Regions from separate parts of the [Clostridium] cellulosi genome, predicted to be linked through region 3. Evidence: predicted binding sites of a transcription regulator. Region 3 holds the regulator's gene; each other region holds the start of a gene.
What was found. The regulator NrdR, encoded in region 3, represses ribonucleotide reductase genes. The targets are predictions, from matches to a motif close to CACNANATNTNGTG.
Positions count from the first base shown of each region.

Region 1: V6C21_RS02910 (vitamin B12-dependent ribonucleotide reductase) is a predicted target of NrdR. The motif match lies at 5,254-5,267, and genes of this name have one in related genera.
Region 2: V6C21_RS02170 (anaerobic ribonucleoside triphosphate reductase) is a predicted target of NrdR. The motif match lies at 6,416-6,429, and genes of this name have one in related genera.

Region 1 covers NZ_JBAIZF010000006.1:112,105-122,098, reverse strand. Annotated here, with positions in the region: gene V6C21_RS02930 (BclA C-terminal domain-containing protein) at 1-446, shown strand, start outside; gene V6C21_RS02925 (hypothetical protein) at 601-912, shown strand; gene V6C21_RS02920 (HEPN domain-containing protein) at 896-1,324, shown strand; gene V6C21_RS02915 (galactokinase) at 1,441-2,715, shown strand; gene V6C21_RS02910 (vitamin B12-dependent ribonucleotide reductase) at 2,988-5,207, opposite strand; gene V6C21_RS02905 (TMEM165/GDT1 family protein) at 5,375-6,094, opposite strand; gene V6C21_RS02900 (NlpC/P60 family protein) at 6,934-8,628, shown strand; gene pduL (phosphate propanoyltransferase) at 8,852-9,424, opposite strand; gene V6C21_RS02890 (RNA-binding S4 domain-containing protein) at 9,589-9,837, opposite strand; gene V6C21_RS02885 (HU family DNA-binding protein) at 9,874-9,994, opposite strand, start outside.
Region 2 covers NZ_JBAIZF010000005.1:42,465-52,458, reverse strand. Annotated here, with positions in the region: gene V6C21_RS02190 (ABC transporter transmembrane domain-containing protein) at 1-1,784, opposite strand, end outside; gene V6C21_RS02185 (ABC transporter ATP-binding protein) at 1,781-3,508, opposite strand; gene V6C21_RS02180 (MarR family winged helix-turn-helix transcriptional regulator) at 3,565-4,059, opposite strand; T-box leader at 4,333-4,566, shown strand; gene V6C21_RS02175 (AMP-binding protein) at 4,646-6,316, shown strand; gene V6C21_RS02170 (anaerobic ribonucleoside triphosphate reductase) at 6,503-8,854, shown strand; gene thpR (RNA 2',3'-cyclic phosphodiesterase) at 8,922-9,455, opposite strand; gene V6C21_RS02160 (Dabb family protein) at 9,457-9,753, opposite strand.
Region 3 covers NZ_JBAIZF010000030.1:45,277-55,270, reverse strand. Annotated here, with positions in the region: gene V6C21_RS10160 (GH36-type glycosyl hydrolase domain-containing protein) at 1-6,359, shown strand, start outside; gene V6C21_RS10155 (DUF421 domain-containing protein) at 6,495-7,169, shown strand; gene V6C21_RS10150 (DUF4363 family protein) at 7,192-7,575, shown strand; gene nrdR (transcriptional regulator NrdR) at 7,636-8,118, opposite strand; gene V6C21_RS10140 (DUF6514 family protein) at 8,173-8,478, opposite strand; gene V6C21_RS10135 (sugar phosphate isomerase/epimerase family protein) at 8,798-9,601, opposite strand; gene V6C21_RS10130 (hypothetical protein) at 9,683-9,949, shown strand.

The sequences.
Region 1 (9,994 bases), on a different contig from region 3:
ATCCGGACAAACCTAAGCACTGCCCCGATCCGTATCCCAAAAAGCATCGTGACAAATTCAGGGCCTTTGGCTATTTTGCTTCTGTTACCACGGGCGGTGCTTTCGCAGGAGGAGTTATCCCGCTGACATTTGCCGACCCGCTTAACAGGAATATAAGGCTCATCGCCCCCGCTAACACTCAGGTTGAAATTCAGATTCCTGGGGTTTACAGGATAGTCTACTCGGTTACAACCACATCGGCGTCGTCGGGCGTATTCTTACAGCTTCTCAGAAACGGACAGGTTGTATCCGCAAGCCCAATCCCGATTCAGGAAGGTGTAAACCAAAACGAGATATTCCTGTTCCTGAACAGAGGCGATACGCTATCGCTCAATCTCACTGGTGCTGTTACACTTGCAAACGGCAAAAACGCTTCTATCCTGCTTCAGCTTATTTCAAGAAATTAAGCTTTACCGGGCGGGTTTTCCCCGCCCTTTTATTTTTTATTGATGTTCGATATTTAACTAAAATTCGACATTATTAATCTTGAATGAGCTAAGACACCTGACTATAATAAGATTAACATATTATCGATATTATTTGGTTTGAGGGGGGACAACTATGGATCTGAATGACACGATTAAAAATGTCTGTGATGAAATAGTTAAAAACTTTAATCCTGAGAAGGTTATCCTTTATAATGTAAAACGAAGTGTCGACGGCGAAATCAGAGGCTTCAAAATCTGTGTCATCGTCGATACTAAAAATAAATTTGATACCGAAAAACATATCTACCTTGATATCGACAGCGATATACCGTTCGACGTTCTGGTTTATACTCCCGCCGAGTGGGCAGAACTGATTTCAGAAAAAAGCAGCTTTGCCTGCCGCATTATCAAGGAGGGAACTTATATACATGGGGAGACGACGTGACCGAAGCGGTGACAGCCGCAGATATTACGACTGGCTCGCAAATGCAAAAGAAGACCTCGACGCCGCCGAAATACTTCTCGATTCCGACTCTACACTTAACGCGTGTGCTTTTCACTGCCAACAATGCGCCGAAAAAGCGCTTAAAGGATATGTTCTGTTTAAAACTCATCAGCACCTCGATGGGCATAACCTCGCATGGCTCTGCCGTCAAGCAATGAAAATCGATCGCCGTTTCAGCGAATGGCTTGATGAAAGCGTTATACTCAACCGGTACTACATAGAAACACGGTACCCGGCTGACATTCCGCTTAACCTGGATTATAAAACCGTAAACCGAGCCTACGATATGGCCCGTTCCATGTACCGCTTCATCTGTGATGAGGTTTATGAAAACTCAGATACAGAGGATTAAGCTTTCTTTAAAATATTTTCTGACGGTGTGAATGTAGGCTTCTTTTTTATACAGACTTTGTTTAAAATTTTAATAAAGTACCCATTTTAATATAGCCGAGCAAGGAGCAAAACAATATGAATATTAAAGAACTTAAAGAAAAAATTGCACGCGGGGCCTTTGACAGCAAATTCAAAGAACTATACGGCAATGATATCGCGGCACAGCGGCAGCGCTATCTTGAGGCAGCCGACGGTTTTATCCGCAATTTCGGTGAAGCCGGCGATGTTTTTCTTTTGAGCGTCCCGGGACGCAGTGAGGTCGGCGGCAACCACACTGACCATAACAACGGCAGAGTGCTTGCATGCGCTGTCAACCTCGATATAATAGCGGTCGTATCCCCCACCGGCACAAACACCATCCGCATTAAGTCCAAAGGCTTTGAACTGGACGTTGTTGATATCCGCGAAAAATCGCCGGTTAAATCTGAAAAAGGCAGTTCATCCGCCCTCATCAGGGGCGTCGCGGTACGCCTTGAAGAGCTTGGGTATAAAATCGGGGGCTTTGACGCATATACAATGTCGGACGTTTTAAAAGGGTCCGGCCTATCCTCGTCGGCGGCTTTTGAGGTTATGACCGCCAGTATAATAAGCCTGCTGTTTAACGGCGGTAATATCAACCCGCTCGTCATGGCGCAAGCCGGGCAATATGCCGAATGTAATTACTTCGGAAAGCCATGCGGGCTTATGGACCAGACCGCCTGCGCCGTCGGCGGATTCATCTCGATTGATTTTAAGGATACACAGAAACCGATTATTGAAAAACTTGATTTTAATTTCTCTGAAACGGGTTACGCCATGTGTATAGTGGATACCGGCGGCAATCATGCGGATTTAAGCGACGACTATGCGGCGATTCGCAGCGAGATGACTTCTGTGGCAAAGTTTTTGGGTCACAACAACCTGCGCGAATGTGACGAGGATAAATTTTATGCAAACCTTACGGATATCCGCACAAAACTGGGTGACCGCGCCGCACTGCGGGCCATTCACTTTTTCAATGACAACGCCCGGGTTCTTGACGAGGCTGCCGCGCTGAAATCCGGCAATTTCCGAGAATTTTTAAGGCTTGTCAATGAATCTGGCAGGTCGTCTTTTATGTACCTTCAGAATATCTATTCAATTAAAAACCCGCGCTCACAGGGCCTTTCCCTTGCTCTTTCACTCTCTGAAAAATTGCTCAAAGGCTGTGGCGCTTGGCGTGTTCATGGCGGCGGCTTTGCCGGAACAATTCAGGCCTTTGTCCCCCTTGAAAAATTGGACGAGTTTTCGGCAGCTATGGAAAATGTTTTCGGAAAAGGTGCTTGTCACAAGCTCATGATTAGACCAAAAGGAGCATATTTTTTCGAATAATACTGCGCACTTTACGATATTCTGCAGCCCGAAAAGAGTCCTTTTCGGGCTGTTTTATTATGCCCGAATTTCCGGCACTTTGGCAAGCAAATAATTCTGACGACATATTCTCAAAGTACCAATAAATAAAACCGCGGGCATCATTTTTAATCAGTGCCCGCGGTTTTTATGCTGTGCAACGTTTTTTCTATTCCAATGAAGAAAAAATTAGAGGGTTGCCGCAAATCAATTAGGCAACCCTCTTAATTGTTTTTTATACTAAAATAACTATATTAGCCGCATTTTGAGTATCCGCAGTTGCGGCATGTCACACATCCGCCCTCATGCTCCAGCTTTTGTCCGCACTCTGGGCAGTACTTCATACTCACGTCCACATGCTCAACATAATCAGATTTTTTTGTTTCAGGAACTATCGGTATCTTGCCGTTTGAATTGTCCTGATACTTCTTAACCTTTTCTATAACACGTGCTATCGCGTCCGGGCAAGAAGTAACCTTCATGCCTTGTTGCCTTATCGTAGACGGGCAGCGGATACCCTTGAGCTGCTCAATAATAACGTCTATATCAATGCCGGAACGCAGAGCAATCGATACAAGCCGTGCCGTAGCCTCACTCTGGGACGGACAGCCTCCCGCCCTGCCGGTATTCGTGAATACTTCGCAGATGCCGTTCTCATCGTAATTGACAGTGATGTAAAGGTTGCCGCAGCCGATTTTCACCTTTTCGGTAAATCCGGTTGTAATATCCGGCCTTGGGCGCGGCTGACTGGGCTTCTGCACGGTACCAGAATTCACCTTTCCGATGTTCAGTACCTGTGAATCGCGGCTGCCGTCGCGGTATATCGTCACACCTTTGCAGCCCAGTTCGTAAGCAAGCATGTAAACCTTCCTGACGTCGTCCCGCGTTGCAGAACTTGCAAAGTTGACTGTCTTTGAAACGGCGTTATCAGTGTAATTCTGGAACGCCGCCTGCATTCTGATATGGTATTCCGGCGAAATGTCGTGTGCGCAGACAAATACCCTGCGGATATCTTCCGGAATTTCAGGGATATGAGCAAGAGTGCCTTCTTTGGCAATCTTTTTCATAAGCTCATCAGAATAGAGCCCGCGCTCCTTAAGCTTACGCTTGAGAACCGGGTTGACCTCAATAAGTTCAGTGCCGTCCATGACGTTACGGATAAAGACATAGGCAAAAACCGGCTCAATGCCGCTTGAACAGCCCGCTATTATTGAAAGGGTTCCTGTCGGGGCGATCGTGGTTACGGTGGCATTGCGCATGGCTGGCCCGTCTTTAAGCGTGCTTTCCTCAAACAGCGGGAAGGCGCCGCGTGTCACAGCGAGTTCTGCACTCTCTTCCCTTGCCGACTCGGTGATAAATTTCATCAATTTTCCTGCCAATTCGACAGCCTCGTCGGAGTTATAAGGAATGCCGAGTTCAAGCAGCATATCTGCCCAACCCATAATGCCAAGTCCAACCTTGCGCGTCTTTTTTGTCATCGTGTCAATTTCGGGAAGAGGATATTTATTTGCATCAATAACATTATCAAGAAAGTGTATGGAGATTTTAACGGTCTTTTTGAGTTTGTCCCAGTCAATGCCGGTCTTGTCGGCCTTTAACATCTTGCACAAGTTGATTGAACCGAGATTGCATGATTCAAACGGAAGAAGCGGCTGCTCACCGCAGGGGTTGGTAGACTCGATCTCACCGCATGTGGGAACCACATTGTCGCGGTTGAGTCTGTCCAGGAAAATAATACCCGGTTCGCCGTTTCTCCACGCCGCGTCGACTATCTTATTAAATACGTCAAGAGCGCGAAGCCTTGAAACAGCCTTTTTTGTCGACGGGTCGATAAGGTCATATTCTTCGTTGTTGATAACCGCCTTCATAAAATTCTCGGTTATTCCAACTGATATATTAAAGTTTGTAATATCAGCATTATTCTTCTTGCAGTCAATAAAATCAAGTATATCCGGATGGTCGACACGAAGAATACCCATATTCGCGCCGCGCCTTGTTCCGCCCTGTTTAACCGCCTCAGTCGCCATGTTGAAAACGCGCATGAAGCTGATGGGGCCAGAAGCGACGCCGCCGGTAGTGTTGACTGTGCTGCCGTTTGGCCTCAAACGCGAAAACGAAAATCCTGTTCCGCCGCCGCTCTTGTGTATGAGTGCAGCCCTTTTTATTGCCTCAAAAATATCCTCCATGCTGTCCTCAACAGGCAGGACAAAACAAGCCGAAAGCTGACCCAATGGTCTGCCGGCATTCATTAATGTTGGAGAATTCGGTAGGAATTCGAGATTTTTCATTAAAGAGAGAAATTTCTCTTCGGACTCTTTCCGCTCTTCTTCCCCGCCGTATTTGAGATCAGGCTGAGCAACCGCTTTCGCTACGCGCTCAAACAGCTCATCGACCGTTTCAATAGGGTTTCCGTGCTCATCACGCCTTAAATAACGCTTTTCAAGAACCACCCGCGCATTGTTACTAAGCTCCATTTTTACACTTCCTTGTGCCATTTGTTGTGCTTTTGCGGACTTAATACACAATATATAGTATTTGTCGCTGGATATATAATATCAGCATGAAAGTACTATGTCAAGGCAAATTTTAAAGTTTCTGCACGGCAAAGGCAAAAATTTGATATTTTTACATTTTATTACAGTTAGAAATTATTTCTTCTCTTCGCAGTGAGGCTCTTTTTGAAAATAAAAACACCGGCCGTAACAGTAATTATGCCGGCCAAAACTGTTATGATAACAGATTGAACCTGCCCAAGCTTGAATACATCAACCAACGATTGCCATACACCGAAGAGACCGAAGAAAATAAACAATGCGGCAGAAATGATTTTGAGCGCGTTTTCAGGGAGTCTGCGGTTTGCAACGGCACCAAGAAAAATACCGATTCCGTCGGCAATCAACATTCCAAGCGAAGTGCCTATCAAAATCGCTACAGGGACTTTGGGATAACTTGCCGCTAATGAAATTGTGACCAACTGCGTCTTATCGCCCATCTCTGATAAAAAGAATGAGGCAAAAACAACCGCCACGTCGCCGTAAGAGCGTTTTTTCTTCACTACCTCATTATTAGACTCCTCATTTTCGCCCTTCAGCGTCCAAAGGCCGAAAACCAGAAACAGCAGCGACGCTAAGAACTGAACTGTACTCCGCCATCCCGGCACGCTTGCAAGCAAAGCACCTACAGCTACAGCGATAGCGTTTAAAGCAAATACCGCCAGCGTAATACCTATAAGCACTTTTGAAAGCTTCATCCTTGCTGCAAACGCCATAGCGAGAAACTGCGACTTGTCCCCCATCTCATTGAGCGCTATAAGACCAGTGCTCAGAATAAGCGGCCAAATAAATTCCCAAACAGACCCCATGTTATGTCCTCCTGATTTACAATACCTTATATTATCATAACAGCCTTTTCTTCTACATAAACCTTTATCCGTTTGCCAATATAAATCGACCTTGATTACATTGACGTTTTGTTCTATCGACCGGACATTAATTTAATATTGCACAAAAAAGACTCTTAACACAGCCAAAAACTAATTACCACAGCAACTCGGTTAATACGTTACTATGATTGCTTTTTTGGGCCGTGTTAAAAGTCTCGTTACTCAAAAAGAGCCGTGCCGCCAGGCGCTGTGCGCCGGTATGTTGGCGGAACGTAATTAACTACTCCCTTTTAACAATATTAGAAATTATATCACCGTTTATTTGAAGAGTCAACAAAACGCCAGCACATTCCAACCACCACCCTGCCCCGCGTTAAATATTGATACTTTTATCCTGCGCCCGCCGTCTCTATATTCTGAAATATGCCGCGGCAACGTCCACATAATTGTTGAATTTATTATTTTTTTGTATAAATTTATATATCATTTGTTACAGCTTGGGTTGTCCCGAGTGGATTTTGTTGTTTTTTTGTTACAATCTTCGAATAAGCTGTTCAGCTTGTTTATTGTGCATGTTGCACATATTTTTATAACCGAACAAGCTATAAATACACAAAAATTGCTGCGAATTTGCTTTTATTCATATATTAGCTTGCAATTTAACCAATTGTGTGTATAATTATATTGTAACTACTTTGTAATAATTAACGAAACTATTGAAAGGAGGTGGCGTCTTGGCTCAACGACGGAAACAAAAAAATTCGTTTTCAATTCATTCTGCCATGGCTAAACCTCCTTTAATAAGAATACTGCGGTTTTTGTACAAGACATCATATTTAACCGGAAAAGCAGCAATAAGGCTATTCAAAAGGATAGAAAGCGGCTTTAATGCTGTTTTTGAAATTGTTTTAGCTGAATTATTCAGCGGTATTAAGGATTTATTAAGAAATATTAGCGAGTTTAAACGTACTCGGGCTGTCCGCGGTGACATTTCAGTCACCAGAGGCATTATTAATTTCGGCAGAAATTTCCGTAGCTTATTCCGTATTTGCCGTGAAGCTATTATCCGCGGCGGACTAATAAATGGACTTGTTGTTGCCGGCAGATTTATTAAGCGCGGAATTTCAAAATCATTTGCAAGTAAAAAATCAGCGCTTAATTATATTGCTCCGGCCGCAGCAATATTTGTCCTTATCTTAACCATTAACTTCTGGTCTAACGCGACATTTGCGCTTTCCATTTCTTATAATGGCAAAGAACTCGGCGTTGTCGCTTCTGAACAGACTTTCCGTAACGCTGCCGATGAAGTTGAAAAGGATGTATCCGATGCTTCTGGAAGCAGCTTCGCGCTTGACGGCAAAGTTACGATGAAGCTTGTTTTGGCCAAGAAAAGCGATTTGCTCAATGAAGAGCAGATGTATAACAATATTATATTGAAGTCATGTGAAGGCGTTAAAAACGGCTATGGGCTGTATGTCGACAACAGGCTTGCAGGAGCGAACACAGAAAGCGGCGCGATTGAAGCCATGCTCAACGACATGACGAAAGAATACAAGAAGGATCCTGACGTACAGAGCGTGGAATTCAATCAGGATGTGCAAATCAAAAGCGGCCTGTTCCCTGACAGTGTATTCAAGTCCATAGACGAGATTAAAAAGACAGTAACAGGCGGCGATGATACGAGCAGTGTATCAGACAGTACTGCTCCCATCAAAGCTGATTCTGGCGTGTTTAGAATTTCTCTTGATCCGCTTTATGCTATGAACTTGTCTGATGGAAATGGTATTAGCGATTCAGATGCAATTGTTACTGGTAGCTCCTCTCCGATATTGACTATAAAAGTAGTCAAAACTGAGGTATATGAGCGTCAGATTCCGTATCAGACCGAACAAACTACATCAGACAAAGTAAAGAGCGGAAAAACTATCATAAAGACATACGGACAAAATGGCATTGAGCGGATTGTTGCCGCAGTTTCTTATGTTGACGGCGTAAAAGTAGGCGAAGAAATCATTTCAACAACCGTTACAAAACAGCCCGTTAACCAGAAAGTCGTTGTGGGAACAAAGAAGAAAAGCAGTAGCTCGTATTACGGCGGCTCATATTCATATGACGACGACGGTTCGGTTTCATCATCTGTGAGCAAGGTTTTAAAATATGCCCGCTCCGCGCTGGGAATTCCGTATGTATTCGGCGGAACAACACGTTCAGGATTTGACTGCTCCGGTTTTACTGCTTATGTTTATTCTAAAGTGGGGAAGAGATTACCTCACTCAGCAGCAGCCCAGTCGGCATATGGTTCATATGTAAGCCGTTCCAATCTGAGGGCTGGTGATTTGGTTTTCTTCGATACAAACGGAGGACACAACAATATTACACATGTCGGCATATATATGGGCGGCGGGAAGTTCATTGACGCATCATCATCGCGTCCCCGCGCTGTTACAATAGATAGCTTAAACAGTTCTTACTATTCCTCAAGATACATGACAGCACGAAGAATTTTAAAATAAGATGAAATGCGCTAAAGGCATTGCAAAACATCAGTTTTGCAATGCCTTTTATTTTTCCGCCCAACCGGGGTAGCCTCAAGTAATACAAATACACTTGTGCACGCGAAAACATCCCTTATCACAAATTATCACAAATTTAAAGCCCGCAGAAGATATCCTCCGCGGGCACATAGAAACTTATTTGTGCAAAGGTAAACTCGTGCCTTGCCTCCGGCGCAGCTGGTTAGTCGACGATGATTTCGCCCTCGGTAACACCGGAAATAGCGTTAACCTCATCGAAATCAATATGCATGAAGGTCGCATATTTAGGGCTTACACGCGCGACAACCTCATCGAAAATAAGGGCGCGTTCGCCGCCGACCTTAACTTTAACTATCTGTTTGTCCTTAATGCCCATCTTTTCGGCATCTTCGGGAGTCATATGGATGTGGCGCTTTGCAACAATAACGCCTTCACTGATATCGATTTCACCCTTTGGCCCGACAATGTGAATTGGTGCGCTGCCTTTAATATCGCCGGACTCTCTTACGGGTGGTGTAATGCCGAGTGTGCGTGCATCTGTAAAAGATATTTCAACTTGTGTAGCAGGTCTTACAGGCCCCAGGACGCTGACAGAAGGGAATGAACCCTTAGGTCCAACAATCTTAACACGTTCCTCAGACGCGAACTGTCCCGGCTGTGAGAGCCACTTTTTAGGGGTAAGCTGATAGCCTTTTCCAAAAAGAGTTTCAAGATCCTCTATGGAAAGATGTACATGACGCCCTGAGCCTTCAATTGTAATCTTAGGTAATTCCATTAGCAACACTCCTGAATAGTTATAATATAATAAAGTCTCTTATTCGCAGTTAACGAAAAAAAGACTTATTTACATATTTATACATGCCAATATACATATGTTTAAACGAGTTTCAGCAGCATCACAGACGGGTTCCCTCTGTAATGCTGCTGAAATATGCAGACTTAACTCTGTTGAACAACGCGGTAAAGTGACGAGGCACCCTCTTTGGTCACATGTTCATTGACCTCGAGCACCTCTACATCAAGTGTATGAGCGCCAAGGGACAGACTAATCCTATCTCCCGGCTTTACCTCATATGATGCCCGCGCTGGTTTTCCATTTACGGTGACACGACCAGCGTCGCACGCCTCATTTGCGACCGTGCGACGCTTAATAAGCCGCGAGACCTTAAGATATTTATCAAGCCTCATAATTTTACCATTGAAATCGGATAGGTTATGCTGTAATTATTTCGCCACAGCGTCCTTAAAGGATTTGCCGGCCTTGAATACAGGATAATCTGTAGCCGGGATCTTGATTTCTTCCTTTGTACGCGGATTGTGGCCTATGCGCTCCGAACGATGATGG
Region 2 (9,994 bases), on a different contig from region 3:
CGTTTGATTTCAAGGTTCATATCTTCAATAAGCGGCTTATCTTTGCTATAGCTGAATTGTACATGTTTGAATTCAATGTTACCCTGCGGGTTTTCAATGATTTTTGCATCACTCTTGTCCGGTATTTCTTCTTTTTCATCAAGGAGTTCGAATACACGTTCGGCGCAAGCAACTGTAGACTGAATTATATTGGCAATGTTTGCTGTCTGGATAATCGGCATAGAGAAGGACTTTGAATAGGATATAAATGCGATGATATCGCCAAGTCCCAGCATATTTTTGGTGACAAAGACACCGCCGACAACTGCAATAAGAACATATCCAACATTTCCGATAAAGTTCATTAGGGGCATCATAACGCCCGAAATAAACTGAGCTTTCCAACCAACGCTATAGAGTTCGTTGTTAATTTCCTTGAAAGTTTTGATTGAATCAGGTTCGCGTCCAAATGCTTTGACAACAATATGGCCGGTAAACATCTCCTCTGTATGTCCGCTGAGTGCACCAAGACGGTTTTGCTGCTTTGCGTAATACTTCTGGGAACGCTTTGCTATTATTGTCGTAGCAATGATATAAAGCGGCAGCGTAGCCATGACAATGAGAGTTAGCTGCCAACTGATTGTCAGCATCATATAGACATATCCGATAAGCTGGAGAACAGCAGTAATGAGCTGAGTTAAGCTTTGCTGCAGCGTTGCGGAAATAGTATCTATATCGTTCGTCATACGGCTCAAAGTGTCGCCATTCGAATGTGAGTCAAAATACCGCAGAGGCAATCGAGACAGTTTGTGCTGCAGTTCTTTTCGCATATCGTAGACAGTCTTTTGGGCAACGTCTGACATGATGTACTGCATGAGGAACTGGAACAGCGAGCTCAAGAAATAGATAAGGACGAGAATAAGTAGTGTTTTAGCAATAGCATCAAATGGGATTGCACCGCCGTACTTGCGGACATCGGCTATGCCTTTATCCATATCTGTCTTAGATATTTTCATGCTGTTGTTCTTTGACTGGGGCAGTTTCTTGCTAAGGTCGATGAGCTTTTGAATTGTATCAGCTTTTTTGTTGTTATCCTTGATATCTTTGACGTTGGGAAGGGATATAATCTCTTGCATGGCGTCAAGCTGCTCGGAGGTCAAATTGCCTTTTTCCAGCATAGCTTTCTTTACGGAGTCTTTAACCTTTTTGACAGCTTCATCTTGAGCTTTTGCAAGCTGTTCATCCATGGTACTCTGCTGTTTTGCAAACTCCGCGTCAACGGCTTCCTTCGCCTTAGTTTCTGCCTGCTTTTTTTGAGCCATTGTTTCGTTGAATTTCTTTTCAATAGCTTCATTAGCTTTTGCTATTGCTATATTATAAGCCTGCTGTTTCTTTTCGGCAATTTTCTTATCGAACTCTTCCTTAACCTTTGCCTTAGCTTCATCTACAGCCTTCTTTTCGGCTTCATCCATCTTATCGAACTGTTTTTTGAGTTCGGGCACAACTTTTTTCTGGATGTCCGAAACCGCATTAACAGTCGATTTGGCAATAAAACCATCGGTCAGCTGGTTAGTTGCGTCGCCCATGATTTTCGGGGAGCGAATCGTAAAGATTGTGCTTACAACCGCAAAGACAAGAACGATAATAAGTTTCAGGGTGTGCGGTCGCAAATAAGATATTAACCTTTTAACTGTACCTTTAAAATCCTTGGCTTTTTCAACTGGCCTTCCGAGTGCAGCACCAGGGCCTCCATGCCTGCGGTTCGGTAGTTTATTTTTTATTGGGTAATTCTTTCTTGCACTCATGCTAATTCCTCCTCGGAAAGCTGCGAGGATACTATTTCACGATAAACTTCGCAGGTATTTAATAGTTCACGATGTGTGCCAATACCGGCAATCTCACCATCGTCGAGAACAATTATTTTGTCTGCGTCCATGACACTGCCGACGCGCTGAGCAACTATAATAACTGTTGAATCCTTAGTTTCTTTTTTAAGCGCCGCGCGAAGCTTGGCGTCAGTCTTAAAGTCCAGAGCAGAGAAGCTGTCGTCAAAGACATAGATTTCGGCTTTCCTTGTCAGTGCTCTTGCAATTGAAAGACGTTGTTTCTGTCCGCCTGAAAGGTTTAAACCACCCTCATATAGAACTGTGTCATATTTATCTTCCATCTTTTCGATAAATTCAGCTGCCTGTGCGATTTCAGCGGCGTGTTTAATACGGTCCATATCGGCTGTATCGTCGCCGTATCTGAGGTTCTCGGCAATTGTACCTGTAAACAGCAGAGCTTTTTGAGGTACAAAGCCTATTTTCTTTCTTAGTTCTTCTTGTGTCATCTGATTTACATTAACACCGTCAATCAAAATTTCACCGCTTTCTACGTCATAAAAACGCGGTATGAGGTTGACAAGCGTTGTTTTGCCGCTGCCGGTGCCACCGATTATAGCGACAGTTTCCCCAGGCTTTGCGGTAAAACTGATGTTTTTAAGCGCAGGCTGCTCGGCTCCGTGATAACGGAACGTTACGTTTCTAAATTCGACCATGCCTTTTTGCGATGTTGCTCTGACCGGAGTCTTTGTTTCAGTTATTTCTGGTTCTGTTTCAAGTACAGCATTAATTCTGTCTGCAGCTGCCTCAGAGCGTGGTATCAATATAAACATAACAGCGACTATTACAAGCGAGAACATGATCTGTATTGCATACTGGGTGAATGCAAACAGATTGCCGATATTTAGCTCATTAGTATCAACACGGATACTTCCAAACCAAAGCAAAGCCGTTAACATCAGATTCATAATGAGCATTATCACCGGCATAAGGAACGCCATTATGCGGTTAACCCTGATGTATGTTTGAGTAAGATCGGTGTTTGCCTTTTCAAACTTCTCGTTTTGATGTGCTTCGCGGTTAAAGGCACGAATTACACGGATACCGGTAAGATTCTCTCTCATAATGAGGTTCAGCTTATCAATCTTGCTTTGAATCTGCTTGAAAATGGGTATAACATACTTTGCAATAAGGAAGATCAGCAGAGCAACAAAGGGCAGGGAAACAAGCAGTATTAGTGTAAGTGTCTTATCCTTAGACATCGCTTGGATAACGCCGCCTATACACATAAGCGGTGCTCTTAAAAGCATATTAATTATAAGTATTGTGACATTTTGTATTTGAATAATATCATTTGTAGTTCTTGTAATAAGTGTTGATGCTCCGAATTTGTCAAACTCATGTAATGAGAAGCTTTCAACTTTGGTAAATATCTGATTGCGCAGACTCGTGCCGAGGCTCATGGCCATTCTGGAGCCGATAAGACTGGCGAGAATAGCACATATAACTCCAAGTCCGGAAATAAAGAGCATATATCCGCCTTCTCGCCAGATATAATTGATATCTTCTTTCATTATGCCATTGTTAACAACATTTGACATGACGGTAGGAAGATACAGATCTGACATTACCTGACCAAAGACAAGAACAATAACAGCGATAACGCTGAATATATGCTCTTTTAGGTTGCGGTAAATTTTTAGCATTGTTTCATCTCCATCTTTAAATGTGCAATAAATATCCTGTAGTTGGTTTGATTAAGTTAGCCTTTATTGGAATGACGGCTGACTAAAAAGGCGTATACTTCGTTGACAAGTTCAGCAAGCATACGGCTTTTTTCATCTCCGAGATAGCATGCGAGATCGTGAAACTTCTTTTTGAATGAGGCCTCCATTTTTTCTATAAGTTCCAATCCAGCCTGAGTGAGTTCTATCCTGATATAACGCCTATCTTTTTTGTCGGTTTGTCTGCTTATGAGACCTTTATTTTCGAGGTTTAAAAGCATAGGGTTAATTGTTGGAGGTTTAACTTTCATTAACTCGCTCAATTCTGAAGCTGTCATTCCTTTTTCACATTTACTGTATTTTTTATAATACTTTAAATAGAATAGCAGCAAATATTCCCTAAATCTCAGACAGCTTTTGCCTTGATTTAGGTCGTCGCTATCTCGAGAACAGGTGAAGCGGTTAAGATGATAGAACTGTAAGAAGGCCTGAGCAAGTTTTTCTTCAGTTTCCTCGGAAACCGCGCTTGGCACTTTTTTAACCTCCTTCTAAGGAATAATTAGTATTCCGAATAATTAGCAAACTTAATTAATTATAAAACCCTTATCTATTAGCGTCAATTATTAGATTCAGACAAAATCATTATAGTGCGGATACTTTTTTATGCATGATGCACAGAGTGTTATTTTTGCATAAAATAATATATAATATACCCAATTTGCTGTCGTAGATTTGACAAAAAAGAGAAATAGATAAAAAATTGCTTGACATATTAAGCTAATGGATTATATAATACAAACAAATAGTTAAATGTGATGATGAAGAGAGCCAGGGTGTAGATTCCACAGAGATCCGGTGTACGCTGAGAGCCGGAGAATTGAACCCGTACGGCGAGTCGCTTCTGAACAGGCATTCTGAAATGCAAAGAGTAGGAGTGCACGTGTAGCCGCGTTAAGGTGATGGGTTTGTATGAACCCTTAGAGTGCGTATTTTATATACGAATTTGGGTGGTACCGCGGGAATTAACGCCCGTCCCTTAAGGATTTAAGGGGCGGGCTTTTTTGTTTGTCTCTTAAACTCCAATAAGCACTTCATAATATTTTTTACGGAGGCATCCATATGATCGGAATCAATGAAAAATATGTTAATGAGATTTACGATGAAAATGGCGTTATCAAGGAGTTTAGCCTGAATGTACCTGAGAATTTCAATTTTGCTTTTGATATAGTTGACGAGATTGCACGAATAGAGCCGCAAAAGAGAGCAATGGTTTGGTGCAATCCCGAAGGTGAGGAACATATTTTCACCTTTGGCGATATGAAAAAGTACAGCGACAAAACAGCGAACTTTCTGCGCTCACTTGGCATCAAAAAGGGCGATAAGGTTATGCTTCTTTTAAAGAGGCATTATGAATACTGGTTTGCGGTGCTGGCGCTCCATAAACTCGGCGCTATTGCGGTTCCGGGCGTATCAATGCTCACAACAAAGGATCTGGTTTACCGCTTTAACGCCGCGGACATAAAAGCTGTGATATCGACAGCGGACGGGGAAACCGCAGAGCATGTTGATGAGGCGGAACCCGAATCCCCGACACTGAAAATAAAAATAATCGCACGCGGAAAAAGGGACGGATGGATTTCTTTCCATGAGGGTATGGAAGCCGCTGACGAAAAATTTGAGCGCCCGCAGGGAAAAGACGCCAACAAATCAACCGATATGATGTTGATGTATTTCACATCAGGAACGACAGGTTTCCCAAAGATGGTCAGTCACGATTTTGCTTATCCGCTTGGACACATTATGACTGCTAAGCACTGGCAGAATGTTCAGCCGGACGGACTCCACCTTACAGTTGCAGATACAGGATGGGCAAAAGCAGCCTGGGGCAAGATATATGGGCAGTGGATCATGGAATCAGCGCTGTTTGTCTACGATTTTGACCGATTCGACGCTGAGGAACTGCTGACCGTTATTGAAAAATATAATGTAACGTCTTTTTGCGCCCCTCCGACGGTTTACCGTTTTCTTATTAAAGAAGGAATGGGCAGCCATAAGCTGTCGTCACTCAAATATGCATGTACGGCAGGCGAGGCTCTTAACGCTGAAGTTTTCAGAAAATTTTACGAATACACTGGTATAAAAATAATGGAAGGCTTTGGGCAAACTGAATCGCCTGTGCTCATTGCTACACTAAAGGGAATGGAGCCAAAGCCGGGCTCTCTCGGCAAGCCGGTTCCGCTTTTCAAAATAGACTTAGTTGATGAAAAGGGAAGGCCTGTTCCAAAAGGTGAAGTAGGCGAGATAGTAGTTGACGTGTCTCAAGGAAAACCAGTAGGTCTCTTTAACGGCTACTACAATGACGAGGAAAATACAAAAAAGGTCTGGCATGACGGTTATTATCACACGAGGGATACGGCATGGTGCGATGAAGACGGATATTACTGGTACGTTGGCCGCACAGATGACGTCATAAAATCGTCAGGATATAGAATAGGGCCTTTTGAAATTGAGAGTGTTCTTATGGAACATCCTGCTGTTCTTGAATGTGCTGTAACCGGTGCGCCCGACCCGATTCGCGGCCAGGTTGTCAAAGCTTCTATTGTGCTGACTAAAAAATATCAGCCTTCGGATGAGTTGGCAGAAGAACTTAAAAACTACGTTAAGGAACAGACCGCTCCTTATAAGTATCCGAGAATTATTGAATTCGTTGATGAATTGCCGAAAACCGCAAGCGGTAAAATTCAGAGAGCCGAAATTCGGAGACAAAATTACAGCATGGTTCAAAAATAAATTATATATTTTGAGTTATATTTATTGAAAAAGAGCCGATATAACAAGTGTTATATCGGCTCTTTTGTGTATATATATTGTATGTATTATATTGACAAGCACAATATACAGTGGTAATATTATGTCGTCAACTCTATTAAGAAAGCAGGTGCAGCAGCTCGGTGAATTAGTCACCGACGGGAAATTATGATAACGACAATAAAAAAGAGAGACGGAAGACTTGTACCATTTAATCTCGAAAAGATAAGCAATGCGATATTAAAAGCGCTTAATGCAAGCGGCAGCGGTGATGAAAAGCTTGCTGTAAAACTTTCCATTAAGGTTGCATCAGAGCTTGAAAAAACTGTTTGCAGCAATGGAGAAATTCCATCAGTAGAGGAAATTCAGGATATTGTAGAAAGAGTCCTTATCGACGAAGATTTAGCAAAGACAGCGAAAGCCTACATATTGTATAGGGCTGAACGCACAAGAGCCCGTGAAATGAATACGCGGCTCATGAAAACCTATGAGGAAATAACGAATAAAGATTCCATAGACAGCAATCTAAAGCGTGACAACGCAAACATAAACGGTGACACTGCAATGGGCGCTATGCTGAAATACGGTTCTGAAGGCGCCAAAATATACAATGAGATGTATGTGCTAAAGCCAGAACATGCCAAGGCACACCGTGAAGGCGATATTCATATACATGACTTTGACTTTTATACGCTGACGACTACATGTTGTCAGATTGACCTAAAAAAGTTATTTGAAGGCGGTTTTTCCACAGGACACGGATTTTTGCGTGAGCCGAATTCGATATCGAGCTATTCCGCGCTCGCTTGCATTGCAATTCAGTCGAATCAAAACGACCAGCATGGCGGACAGAGTATACCGAATTTTGACTATGCGCTCGCAGACGGCGTAAGGAAGTCATATAGAAAAAATTATAAAAAGTGCATTGAAGGTGCCGTTGAACTTATCAGCGGCGACGCAGAATATGCAAAAGATTTGACTGAATCGGTACACTCAAAAATATTAAAAGAATTTGGACTTACACCCGTTATTACTAATGATAACGGTTTTGCCGAAAGGGAGGCAGAGCTACTTTCACGTGAGCTTGACCCGGAACAGGTAAAGAGGATACAGAAATATGCCTTTAACCATGCCTCTCAGGAAACGGATAAAGAGACATATCAGTCTATGGAGGCCCTCATCCATAACCTCAACACTATGCACAGCAGGGCAGGCGCTCAGGTTCCGTTCAGCTCTGTGAATTACGGTACTGATACGTCTGCCGAGGGGCGCATGGTTATGAAAAATATGCTTCTTGCGACTGAAGCGGGATTGGGCAGCGGAGAAACGCCGATTTTCCCGATTCAAATATTCAAGGTAAAGGAAGGCGTCAATTATAACCCGGGCGACCCCAATTACGATTTGTTCAAGCTTGCCTGCCGTGTCAGCGCAAAAAGGCTTTTCCCGAATTTCTCTTTTATTGACGCGCCGTTTAATTATCAATATTACAAACCAGGAAAACCAGAAACTGAAATCGCCTATATGGGATGCCGTACAAGGGTTATAGGCAACGTGGCTGATCCATCAAGAGAAATTGTATTCAGCCGCGGCAATTTAAGCTTTACATCTATCAATCTGCCGCGTCTGGCGATTTTAAGTAATAAGAATGTCGAGGAATTTTACAGGCGGCTGGACGAGATGATTGACCTGTGCATTGATCAGCTCTTGGATAGATTTGAAATCCAGTGCCGCAAAAAGGTCCGTAACTTCCCGTTCTTGATGGGCAACGGTGTATGGCTCGACTCAGATAAGCTCAAACCTGATGATGAAGTGCGTGAAGTACTGCGCCACGGAACTTTGACAGTAGGTTTTATTGGCCTGGCAGAGACACTGAAAGCGCTTACAGGAAAACATCACGGGGAATCGGAGGAGTCTCAGAAGTTAGGGCTTGAAATCGTCAGTCATATGAGAAAACGCATGGATGACGCGGCGAAAAAGTATAAGCTCAACTTTTCGCTTCTCGCCACGCCTGCTGAAGGGCTTTCCGGTAGATTTGTAGAAATAGATAAAAAACGGTTCGGCATAATTCCGGGCGTGACAGACAGGGCGTATTACACGAACTCTTTCCATATCCCTGTCTACTATCCAATCAACGCTTATGACAAGATAAAACTTGAGGCGCCGTATCACAAACTAACGAATGGCGGTCATATTACATATATTGAGCTTGACGGCGACCCAACAAAGAATCTTGAGGCCTTTGAATCGGTCATTCGGTGTATGAAGGAAAACGGAATTGGTTATGGTGCAATAAACCATCCAGTTGACCACGATCCCGTATGCGGCTTTAACGGTATCATTGGAGATAGGTGCCCAAAATGCGGCAGAAGCGAGGATAATGAAAATAAATTTGAAAGAATTCGCCGTATTACAGGATACCTCGTAGGTACACTCGACAGATTTAATAATGCAAAACGCGCCGAAGTCAACGACAGAGTAAAACATTTAAGCATGAATGAAAGTACACTTGAAGAGCTTTAATAAACGCAGAAAAATTCCCGCCTTAAACAGCCGGTAACTGTTTAAGGCGGGAATAATTCATTTGGGTTCAATTTTTTAAATATGCAAGGTAAAGCGGCTTATACCAAAGGCGACCGTTGTCTCTCCGGCTTTCAAAAAGCGTAACGGCACTGACGCGAAAGACAAAATCAGGTATCTCAATGTCAGAAATTGCGTTTTTATCACACAATGCCCTGCGTGCCAGGGTTACATGCGGCGTGAATTTGCGCTTTTCTTTTTCATATCCAACCTTTGAAAGTGACTCGTCTACAGCGGCAGCTAAACTCTCAAGACCATTGCCTTTCATACCAAGCCAGATTGTTTTGTCACTGCGGGAAGGGAAGTATCCCAACTTGTCCGGAACAATATCAAAACAACTGACAATTTGCGCTGCTTCATTGAGCGCTGACTTAATACTATTCAGCCTTGAATTGTCAGTTTCGCCTAAGAATTTTAGGGTCAAATGCAGATTCGATACCGGCGTAAAATTGCATTTTACGCCGGCTATGTCGAGCTTATTATAGAGCTCCGATATCAAATTTTTAGTATTTTCGTCGAATGAAATTGCTGCAAAAAGTCTCATATCAAACCATATAATCGGCCACTACGCGGTTTTCTATGACAGAATGGATAAATTCTCTGACTTTGATATGTTCCGGGTGCATCTGATAGGTTTCAAGGGCATCATGGTCATTGAATTCCGAGTAGAGTACTACGTCGTATCCTCCAGGATTATAGTTTATGCCGACTTCCATCTTAAAAGCTCCGGGAACAATACCCTGAAGATTTTCGAGTTTCTTTTTAATCTTTATGGCGTTTGTTTTTTTATCTGCGCCCTCTGCAAATGGTTTAAGCTTGTACATGACAATATGTTTAACCATAAAATGACCCCCGTAAAGATAATATGAAAAGTGAACTTCACTAAAAATACGCCTTGAAATATTCTTGATTTTGAGATGACATTTATAATTAAAATTTTTAACAATACTATTTCTATAATATGAAATTTATTACATTGTGCCTTAGATTAAAATAAATATTTTGATTGATAGAATTCTATACCATATATGATATATTTGCAATACTTATTTATAAAAAAATAATTTAAGTGAATGAAAAAAA
Region 3 (9,994 bases):
TCGGCATACTCGCTGACCTTAAAGAGTCAAACCTGCCTGAGAAGCCAGAGGACAAGGCTATCTGCGAGGCGGCTGTAAAACAGGTCCGCGCTTTAAACCGCAAATACGGGAACCGCTTTTGTATTTTTATCCGCGGCCGCCGGTTCAATGAAACCCAAGGGGGATTTTCCGGCTGGGAGAGAAAGCGCGGCGCCATAACTGAGCTTATACGCATGATAAAAGGGCGGGAAACCTCGATTATGATTTTCGAGGGGGACTTAGAGGAACTTAAAAAAACAAGGTATATCATTACGCTTGACGAGGATACTGAGCTTTTGATGGATTCTGCGGCGGAAATGGTCTCTGCCGCTATGCACCCGCTCAATGTGCCGGAGATTGAGAACGGCATAGTGACAAAAGGGTACGGCATATTGGCTCCGAGAATGGGCGTAAACCTGGAATCGGCAGCCATTACGCCCTTTTCGCGCATTATGGCGGGCGCGGGCGGCGTCACCGCCTATGACAACGCCGCAGGCGACACATATCAGGATATCTTCGGGGAAGGCATCTTCGCTGGCAAAGGCATAATCGACGTCGATGCCTTTTACAAGGTACTCGATAACGCCTTGCCGCAGAACCGCATTTTAAGCCACGATATCATCGAGGGCTGCTATATGCGGGCCGGATTTTTGTCCGATGTTGAGCTGACCGACGGATTCCCGGGCCGCCCTGTGCCATGGTTTGACAGGCTCCACCGCTGGATTCGCGGCGACTGGCAGAATATCAGCTTCATATTAAACAAGCTTCCGAACGGGCAGAAATCGCCGCTTAACGCCCTGTCACGCTTCAAGCTGTTCGATAACCTCCGCCGCTCAGTAACCCCGATATTTGCTTTTATCTGCCTTATCGTATCTGCCTTTGTGCCGCTGGCTCCGGCAATCCTGCTGATTATCATTGCTTTCCTTTCCCTGTCCGGGGCAGGGCTTTTCAGCGCTCTGCTGGCAGTCATTCGCGGCGGCCCGTCCATGCTCTCAAGAAAATATCACTGCCGCGTGCTGCCCCAGGCGGTGAATTCCATCGCTCAAGGTGTGCTGGCTTATCTTTTTTTGCCTCACCATGCAATCATAGCATTGGACGCGATAATAAGGGCGCTGTGGCGGCTCAAGACAGGCAAGAAGCTGCTGGAATGGGTCACCGCAGCGGAGTCAGAATCGCAGAAGGGAGTCCGGCATAATACACTTCTGACATCGCTGAGGCGGTTTTGGTCTTCCTTTGTAGTCGGTGCACTGTTCCTCCTTTTAGCGCCTCAGCCTGCGGCGAAATTTGCAGGCAGTTTTTTTATCATAACGCCGTTTATCGCACGGCTTTCGGGACGGCCGACGCCACCTATCCGCGACGAGCTGTCCGACGAGGACGCTGAGCGCCTGCGGTCTTACGCCGCGGCAATGTGGCGGTTCTATGAGGATTATGTCACCGAACAGGACAATTTCCTGCCCCCTGACAACTACCAAGAGGCGCCTGTAAGCATACTTGCGCACAGGACTTCGCCGACAAATATCGGGCTATATCTGCTTTCCACCCTCGCCGCCCGCGATTTGAAGCTCATAGACAGCGAAACAATGTTCGAAAGGATCCGGGCAACCATCACGACAATCGAGAAAATGGAGAAATGGAAGGGGCACCTTTACAACTGGTATGAGACAAAGACCCTAAAGCCCATGAAACCTGTCTATGTTTCAACCGTCGACAGCGGCAACCTGCTCTGCTGCCTTGTGGCCCTAAGGGAAGGCATTAAAGACTACGAAAATGAATGTGACGGCACCGATGACCTTGTGGGCCGCATAACGAAGCTCATCGATGACACCGACCTCGGCGCGCTTTACAATAAGCACCGGCGCCTTTTTCATCTGGGCTATGACGTGGACGCCGGGAAGCTCACCGAGATATATTACGACTTGCTTATGAGCGAGGCGCGTATGACAAGTTATTATGCCATCGCCAAAAGAATTGTTCCTAAACGCCATTGGGGCGCCCTTGGGCGTACGCTTACCCGTCAGAACGGCTATACCGGCCCCATCTCATGGACCGGAACGATGTTTGAGTATATGATGCCACACCTGCTCCTCCCTGTTTATGAGGACTCGATGGCGGCGGAGACTATGCGTTTCGTAATTTACTGCCAGCAGCGGCGGGTCAAGGCAAGCGGGTTGCCGTGGGGCATCTCAGAAAGCGGCTTTTATTCCTTTGACGCTGCGCTGAACTATCAGTATGAGGCCCACGGCGTACAGAAACTCGCCTTAAAGCGCGGCATGAATGACCAGCTCGTCATCTCGCCCTATTCCACATTCCTTGCCCTGCCGTTCTGCCGGACAGCGAGTATGAAAAACTTAAAGCGCTTAGAGGAAATGGGCCTGTACGGGCGCTGCGGGTTCTATGAGGCGGCCGACTTCAGCTATAAGCGCACAGGCGGGCATATGGCGGTAGTAAAAAGCTATATGGCGCACCACGTCGGCATGTCGCTTGTCGCCACCGACAACACCCTGCTGGACGGCATAATGCAAGAAAGGTTCATGCGCGACCACGAGATGAGGACGGCAAAGGACCTTCTGTGCGAAAAGATACCCGCCGACGCGGTGGTATTCCACGACGTCATGCTCAGGGATATCCCCGAAAAGCCGGGCAGGTACGGCATTGTGCGGGAAGACTTTGAAACGCTGAGTCCTGTGACCCCGCGGGTGAACGCTGTATCCAACGGCGAGTACACGATGGTGCTGACCGACGTGGGCGCGTCGATGTCGATATTCCACGGCGTCGACGTGACGCGGAGAAGTGCCGACCTGCTGCGGGGCCCGGCAGGTATCTTCGCCGTCGCGTCATTTGACGGGGAACTGCTCTGCGTCACCGCAGCGCCGGAATATAATGAGGACAAGCTGATTAGGCGCCATGTTGAATTCAACACCCATGGGGCAATCTATCATGCACGCACCCAGAACTACGGTGTGGATATGCAGGCCCTGCTCCATGCGGGCATGCCTTGCGAAATTAGGGCGGTGGAACTGGAAAACTATACGCAGAAGCGGGTAGAAGCGAAACTGCTGTTCTATTTTGAACCGTCCCTCGCAAAATGGATGGATGAGGCGGCTCATCCGGCGTTCTCAAGGCTTTTCCTGCATGTCGGTTACCGCTCTGATACCAAAATGCTTATTTTTTCACGTAGGACAAGAGGCGCTGAGGTGCCGGCATGTATCGCGGTAGGTTTTATGGAGCATGAGGTTGACTTTGAATTTGACAGCGACCGGCCGGTGCTTCTGACAAGGCCTTATGGCGCCTCCTCGCTCCCGCGGGCGCTGGATATACCGTTCAGCAGCCGGACAGGGGCAATCCCCGAGGCCGCAGTGGCCATCCGTTTAAAAACGGAGCTGGGCTCACGTCAGCGGAAGCTTTTCACGCTGATAATTGCCGCGGCAAGCAACCCTGAGGAGGCCGCTGCGCGGCTTATTGAGGCAAGACGTATCGGTTTCCACGGATTTATTAAAAATGCCGCCGGAAAAGATTCCGGCGTCATGGAAACACGGCTCGCCGGCCTTGTGCTGCCGCAGATTTTGTTCCCGACTGCTGACGGTCAATCTATGCCTGAGGATCTGGCAATGGGGCTTTTAAATGCCGGTGAAGCCGTCCAGAAAAACCGGTTGGGGCAGTCCGGCCTTTGGCAGCTCGGCATTTCAGGCGATTACCCGATTATACTCTTTCATTATGACAGCAATGCCGGCATTGAGCGGCTCGAATCCTATGTAAAGATGCACAGGGCCCTCAGACTTAAGGGCATACAGTTTGACCTTGTCATAACCTACCGGGACGGCGGAGATTATTCCCGCAGCAAATATAACAACATCATGCAGAAAATCAGAACCTGCTGCTGTGAGTATCTCTGCGGCTCAAGGGGCGGAATTCATGTAATTAACCTCGACACCCAGCCCGATGAGATAAGGGTGCTGCTTATTTCCTCGGCTTGCCATATTGCCTCACCAAAGCTTAAGCGAAACGTGCATATTCCGTTTCACGCCGCGCCGCTGCGTCCCACCACTCCGCTGTCTGGAAAGGACAAGCCTGAAATCAAGACCTATGGGGGCGGTTTCTCCGAAGACAGCTTTATCATCACCCACAACAAGGAAAACCCGATTGTGCCTTGGAGCCATATCATCGCTAACCCGGTTTTCGGAACCCTCGTAACCGACCGAGGGCTCGGTTTCACTTGGGCTATCAACGCCCGGGAAAACAAGCTGACCCCGTGGAGCAACGACACCACCGCCGACCTCCGGGGCGAAATGATCCTGGTCAAGATAGGGCAGAGGATTTATGACCTTTGCCTCAACGCATATGTTACCTACAGCCCGTCAAAAGCGGTATACGAATCGGAGGCGGAGGGGCTGCGCTTTAAAGTAACCGTTTCTGTCCCTGGCAAATTCATGGCAAAGGTAGTAACACTTGAGGTGGAAAACGGGAGGGACCGTGAAATGACCCTTGAAGCGGCGTATTATACTGAGCCGGTGCTGTCGGTTTCAGAGGCCACAAGGCGGCATATCGCTATAAAGAAGGAAAGAGACGCCGTCATTATGCGCAACCCGTGGTCACAGGTATCGGGGTGCTCGTTCCTGTCGGCGCTTGAAGGGTTTGACAACTTTGTCCACTCAAGGGCAGGGTTCCTTTCCGGCAGGTGGCAGGACAAGAGCAGCACGCCTTCTCCTGACCCCTGCGCCGCCGTTATTAAGGAATTGCGGCTGCCCCCGAAACGCAGTGAGAAAATAAACTTCGTGCTCGGGTTTGCCGGCAACGAAAAAGCGGCAAAGACAACCCTTACGCTGCTCAAGAGTCGGGACATCGCGGCTCTCGACAACCATTCAAATAAACCGTTTATAAAGGTTAAAACACCGGATAAAAAACTTGACGCCATAATCAACACCTGGCTTATGACCCAGTGTATAAACTCCCGCATTAATGGGCGCACAGGCTTTTACCAGTGCGGCGGCGCGTGGGGATTCCGAGACCAGCTTCAGGACAGTTGCGCCGCACTTTTCGCAGACCCCGCGATTACGAAAGCGCATATCTACAGGTGCGCCGCCCACCAGTTCAAGGAGGGTGACGTAATGCACTGGTGGCACCAGTTGCCTTTGCGGGACGGCGGCTCCAGAGGCGTTAGGACCCGCTGCTCCGACGACCTCTTATGGCTACCTTACACTGTCTGCGAATACCTTGACAAGACCGGAGACTATTCAATTTTTGACCACGAAATCTATTACCTCGACGGCCCTGAACTGAACAAGACGGAGGAGGACAGGTATTTCCGCCCGCCCCGCTCCGAGGAAAAAGAAAATGTCTACGGCCACTGTGTCCGCGCCATTAACAGGGCGTTGACGCAGGGGCGGCACGGTATCCCGCTGTTTGGCAGCGGCGACTGGAACGACGGCATGAACTTAGTCGGTATCGGCGGTGAAGGCGAAAGCGTCTGGCTTTCCATGTTCGAAATTATCGTACTCGAGCGCTTTGCGAAAGTCGCGCGGCACATGAAGGACGACGCCTTCGCCGAAAGGTGTGAAAGCGAGGCAAAAAGGTTAAGGGAAGCGACCGACGCGTCCTGTTGGGACGGGAAATGGTATCTGCGCGGTTTTTACGACGACGGCAGCCCCTTAGGCAGCGCTGAAAACACCGAATGCCGCATAGACATCCTGCCGCAGGCCTTCAGCGCCATTGCGGGGCTTTCCGACAAGGAACGGCGGCAGACTGCCCTTGATTCGGTCGCAGAACACCTTGTCGACGAGAGGCTGAAGCTGGTAAGGCTGTTTACACCGGCGTTTGACAGGGGCGGCCGAAATCCCGGATATATCCGCTCCTATTCCCCCGGCATAAGGGAAAACGGGGGACAGTACACCCACGCCGCAGTATGGGGCGCGCTTGGATTTTTATATGAGGGCAGGACAGATGAGGCCTATAAGATACTGTCGTGGATAAACCCGGCCGAGAGGGCAAAAGACGCCGACAGCGCGCTGATTTACCGGCTGGAGCCGTATTATTCAGCCGCCGACATTTATACAAACCCGGCCTGTGAGGGCAGGGGCGGCTGGAGTCTTTACACAGGTGCCGCCGGCTGGTATTACCGCACTGCAGTTGAATATATGCTCGGTATCAAAATATCCGCCGACAAAATCACTTTGTCGCCGTCTCTGCCCCAGGATTGGCCGGGCTTTGAAGCCAAAATCAGCCTCGGCGGCGCTGAGATGGATATTACCGTCGAACGCGGCGGCAAAGGCCTTAGCGTCGACGGCAGCCCCGCCGAGTTTATACCGATAGACGGCAAAGACCACAAAGCTCTGTTATCAATATAAGTTGGTTTCGTTGCGGGCGCCGCTGCAATTGATTTGCGGCGCCGCCCGTTTTTTTAATTAATCCCGCGTCAAGTATAAATATTTTGCCTGCGTAAACGCTATATCTGAATGTTTTATTTACGGGGTGGTCAGTCAATGGGCATTGCATTTATCAGGACAGTTATTCTTTATGTACTTGTAGTTGCCGCGGTGAGGATCATGGGCAAGCGCCAGATCGGTGAACTCCAGCCCTCTGAACTTGTGGTCGCCATACTGATATCTGAGCTTGCGGCGATCCCTATGCAGGAAACAGGAACGCCACTCTCCAGCGGAATTATACCTATTCTGACACTTATCGCATGCGAGGTTATTTTGTCCGCCTTAACCCTTTCAAGCATAAAACTGCGCCATATCATCAGCGGAAAGCCAAGTATCCTTATAAAAGACGGGCAAATCGACCAGCGGGAGATGAAACGGCTGCGCTTTACGGTCGATGACCTCATGGAAGAGCTGCGGAACAGCGGGTATATGAACCTGGACGAAATCGCCTATGCAGTGCTTGAAACCAACGGAAAGCTCAGCGTGTTCCCCAAATGTGAGAACAAACCCGTAACGGCGGGAATGATGAATATTAAATGTGAAGATACCGGGCTGCCGACAATGCTTATATGCGACGGTATCTTGTCACTGCCTTCTCTTGCCGGCGTGGGAAAAGATATGGTATGGCTTGAAGATACACTGACAAAACAAGGGCTTACGCCCGAGGACGTGTTTATTATGACAATTGACAAGTCCGAAAAAACGATAATCATCCCGAAAGATAAAACTTAAAACAGTCCTTTGAGGAGGTTTTATGATAAAAAATCTAAAAACCGCGATAATCATACTGGCAGCAATCCTGTTGCTGATCTGCTCAAGCCATATTTATTTAAACAGCTCGGCCCAAAGGATGTCGGATATCATAAACTCCGCTGAAAAAAGCGCGATTGAGGGGAATATTGATGCGGCTTTTAAGCAAATTGATGCTTTCGAATCGGAATGGGCCTTTAATAAGCACGTATACGCCACTTTTATACGGCATGCGGAAATCGACCTTGCCAACCAGTCCGCCGCAAAACTCCGGGCATATCTCAAAGATGAGGACAGAACCGATTTTATAGCCGAATGTGAAACCCTGCGGATGCAGATAAAGCATATAGCTGAGAGTGATCGCTTCAGCTTAGATAACATTTTTTGACAAAAAAAGACCGCGGGAAGGCCCCACGATCTTTCCCAATTAATTTTTGTAAAATTTGGTTTAAAGTTTCTGCTGCTGATTTGATGATTTCTTGCTGTTCAGCAGTTTTGTTACTTCTTCCATAAATGTATTAATGTCCGTAAATTGGCGATACACCGACGCAAACCTGACATAAGCGACCTCATCAATGTCCTTCAGCTTTTCCATGACCAACTCACCGATTTTTTCAGAAGTCACTTCTCTGTCCAGTGAGTTTTGAAGGGTCATCTCGATTGAATCAGCCGCGGATTCCAACACTTGAAGCGGAACCGGCCGCTTTTCGCAGGCCCTCATCATTCCGTTAATCAGTTTGTTCCGGTCAAACGTCTGCCGCGACTTGTCCTTTTTAATCACAATAAGCGGCAGACTTTCGATTATCTCATGCGTCGTAAAACGCTTCTGACATCTGATGCACTCACGCCTCCTTCTAATACGTTCACCATCATCAGTCGGCCGCGAATCAATAACTCTGCTTTCACCATAACCGCAAAACGGACATTTCATAATAATCCTCCACCTGTGTAAAACAGCAGAAAAACCTTAAACCAATGTTTCGAATCACTGCTTGAGCTGTGCCGCAATGCAATCCTCAACGACATCTTTCAGTGATACCGGCGTCACTTGATTGTCGGCAAACCGTTTTGCCATTTCGGTTGTCTCTTCTCTTGAAGGGGAAATGTCGTCAACCTTCGCTGACTCTGCATACTGACCGTTTATATATAGGTCGGCGCGCACCCCATATACAGGGACTGCTTCGGCGCCGTCGGTCATGCATGCACCCGATGTGAGAAAATAGTCAACCTTTAGTGTTCTGCCTTGTTCGTCACTGAAAGACTTACTGATTACTGGTTTTTCATTGCTCACTTACATATCCCCCTAACATTTATTAATGGACATCAACTCTTTAAGGCAAAAACCGTTGAGATAAACCGGAGTCGGCCGAACCCCTATTTATCGCGGCAAGCTTTATGCGAATACATTTTTTACGGAATGATTCCATAAAATGTATTACCATAAAACTTTATATTTTGCCTTAAATAGTATTAATGGCCATATCAATATTATAATATTTTTGTTCTATAATTAAAAGGGGATATTTTCATTTTTACAGAACAATTTACACCAAAATTGACCCTGTATTTTGTTACTAATTCCAAAACACATCTATATATTGTGCTTTTCTCTATTGCAATAGTGAATTGATGAATCTTAAAGAATCATATAATTCCGAATAGACCTTATAATTGCACCGGTAGACTTCAACCGTCAGCGGCCCATTAAAACCGAAACTTTTAAGATGGGAGATAAGAGGCTTAAAATCATAACTTCCCTGGCCGGGAAGCAGGCAGTCATGTTCCTCGGTGCTGTCGCTTATATGCACGCAGTCGATATTTTCACCCATGGCGTCACACATATCAATCGGGTCAACGCCCGCCCTGAGAGCCTGTTTTACATCAAGTACAAAGCGCACATCTTTACCGAGGGATTTTTTCATTTCCTTGATAGTCTCAATTTTGCCGCTCCGGCATCTGGCCACATTCTCCTGAGCCAATGCCACTCCCTCGGCGCGGGCAATCTCAGCAAGCACCGCAAAACGCTCGCAGAATATGTCATGGGGAAGAGTAGAATCTTTGCGGTCACCATGAAAAACTACATCTGAGGCCCCCAAAAATGCCGCTCTTTCAAAGTAGTGTTTGTAATGTTCTGCGGCGTCATCAAACCGGCGTTTGTAATTGGAAAAAAACATAAACGGTTCGAGGCCGCAGGTATAAAGATGAACGGAACAGATTTTTGCGCCGTAACTTTTGACCATTGCCAAAATCTCTTTTGTGAAGCTGTCGGAGAATTCGCTTTCACAGTTTGCAAATACCTCAAAGCGCCTGACACCCTGTTTCAGCAGTTCCGACAAGGCCTTTTCCGTTTCAAGGGGATAAAGGCATGCTGTTGAAATTGCGCCGAACATGAGAACCTCCTTTGCCTCTGGCATTATTTTAGCATTGTATATTACCGCCGTCAATGTTAACATAATTGTAAACGTCTTTGGATTTTCGAAAGAAGGAGTTAGGAAATGAAAATCCTGAACGCGGTTAAGAATACATTTGAAAACGCGGAAGAGTTAGCCATCATGTTTATCTACATAGGATTAGAATTTACATTAGGGCTAATCATTGTAGCGATAATATTGACTCTGCTCCAAGGCCGCTATGGAGACTATATTTATATGCTTTGCTGTGCAAAAGCCGCTAAAGAGGCGGCATTCTCATGCGGCGCCCTTTCGCTTGTAGCGGCAGTTATCTGCGACGTCGGGATAAAGGAAAAAAAGCAAAAATCCTGATATTATATCTATATGCTGAAAATAAATGGGCTGCCGCAAGGCAGC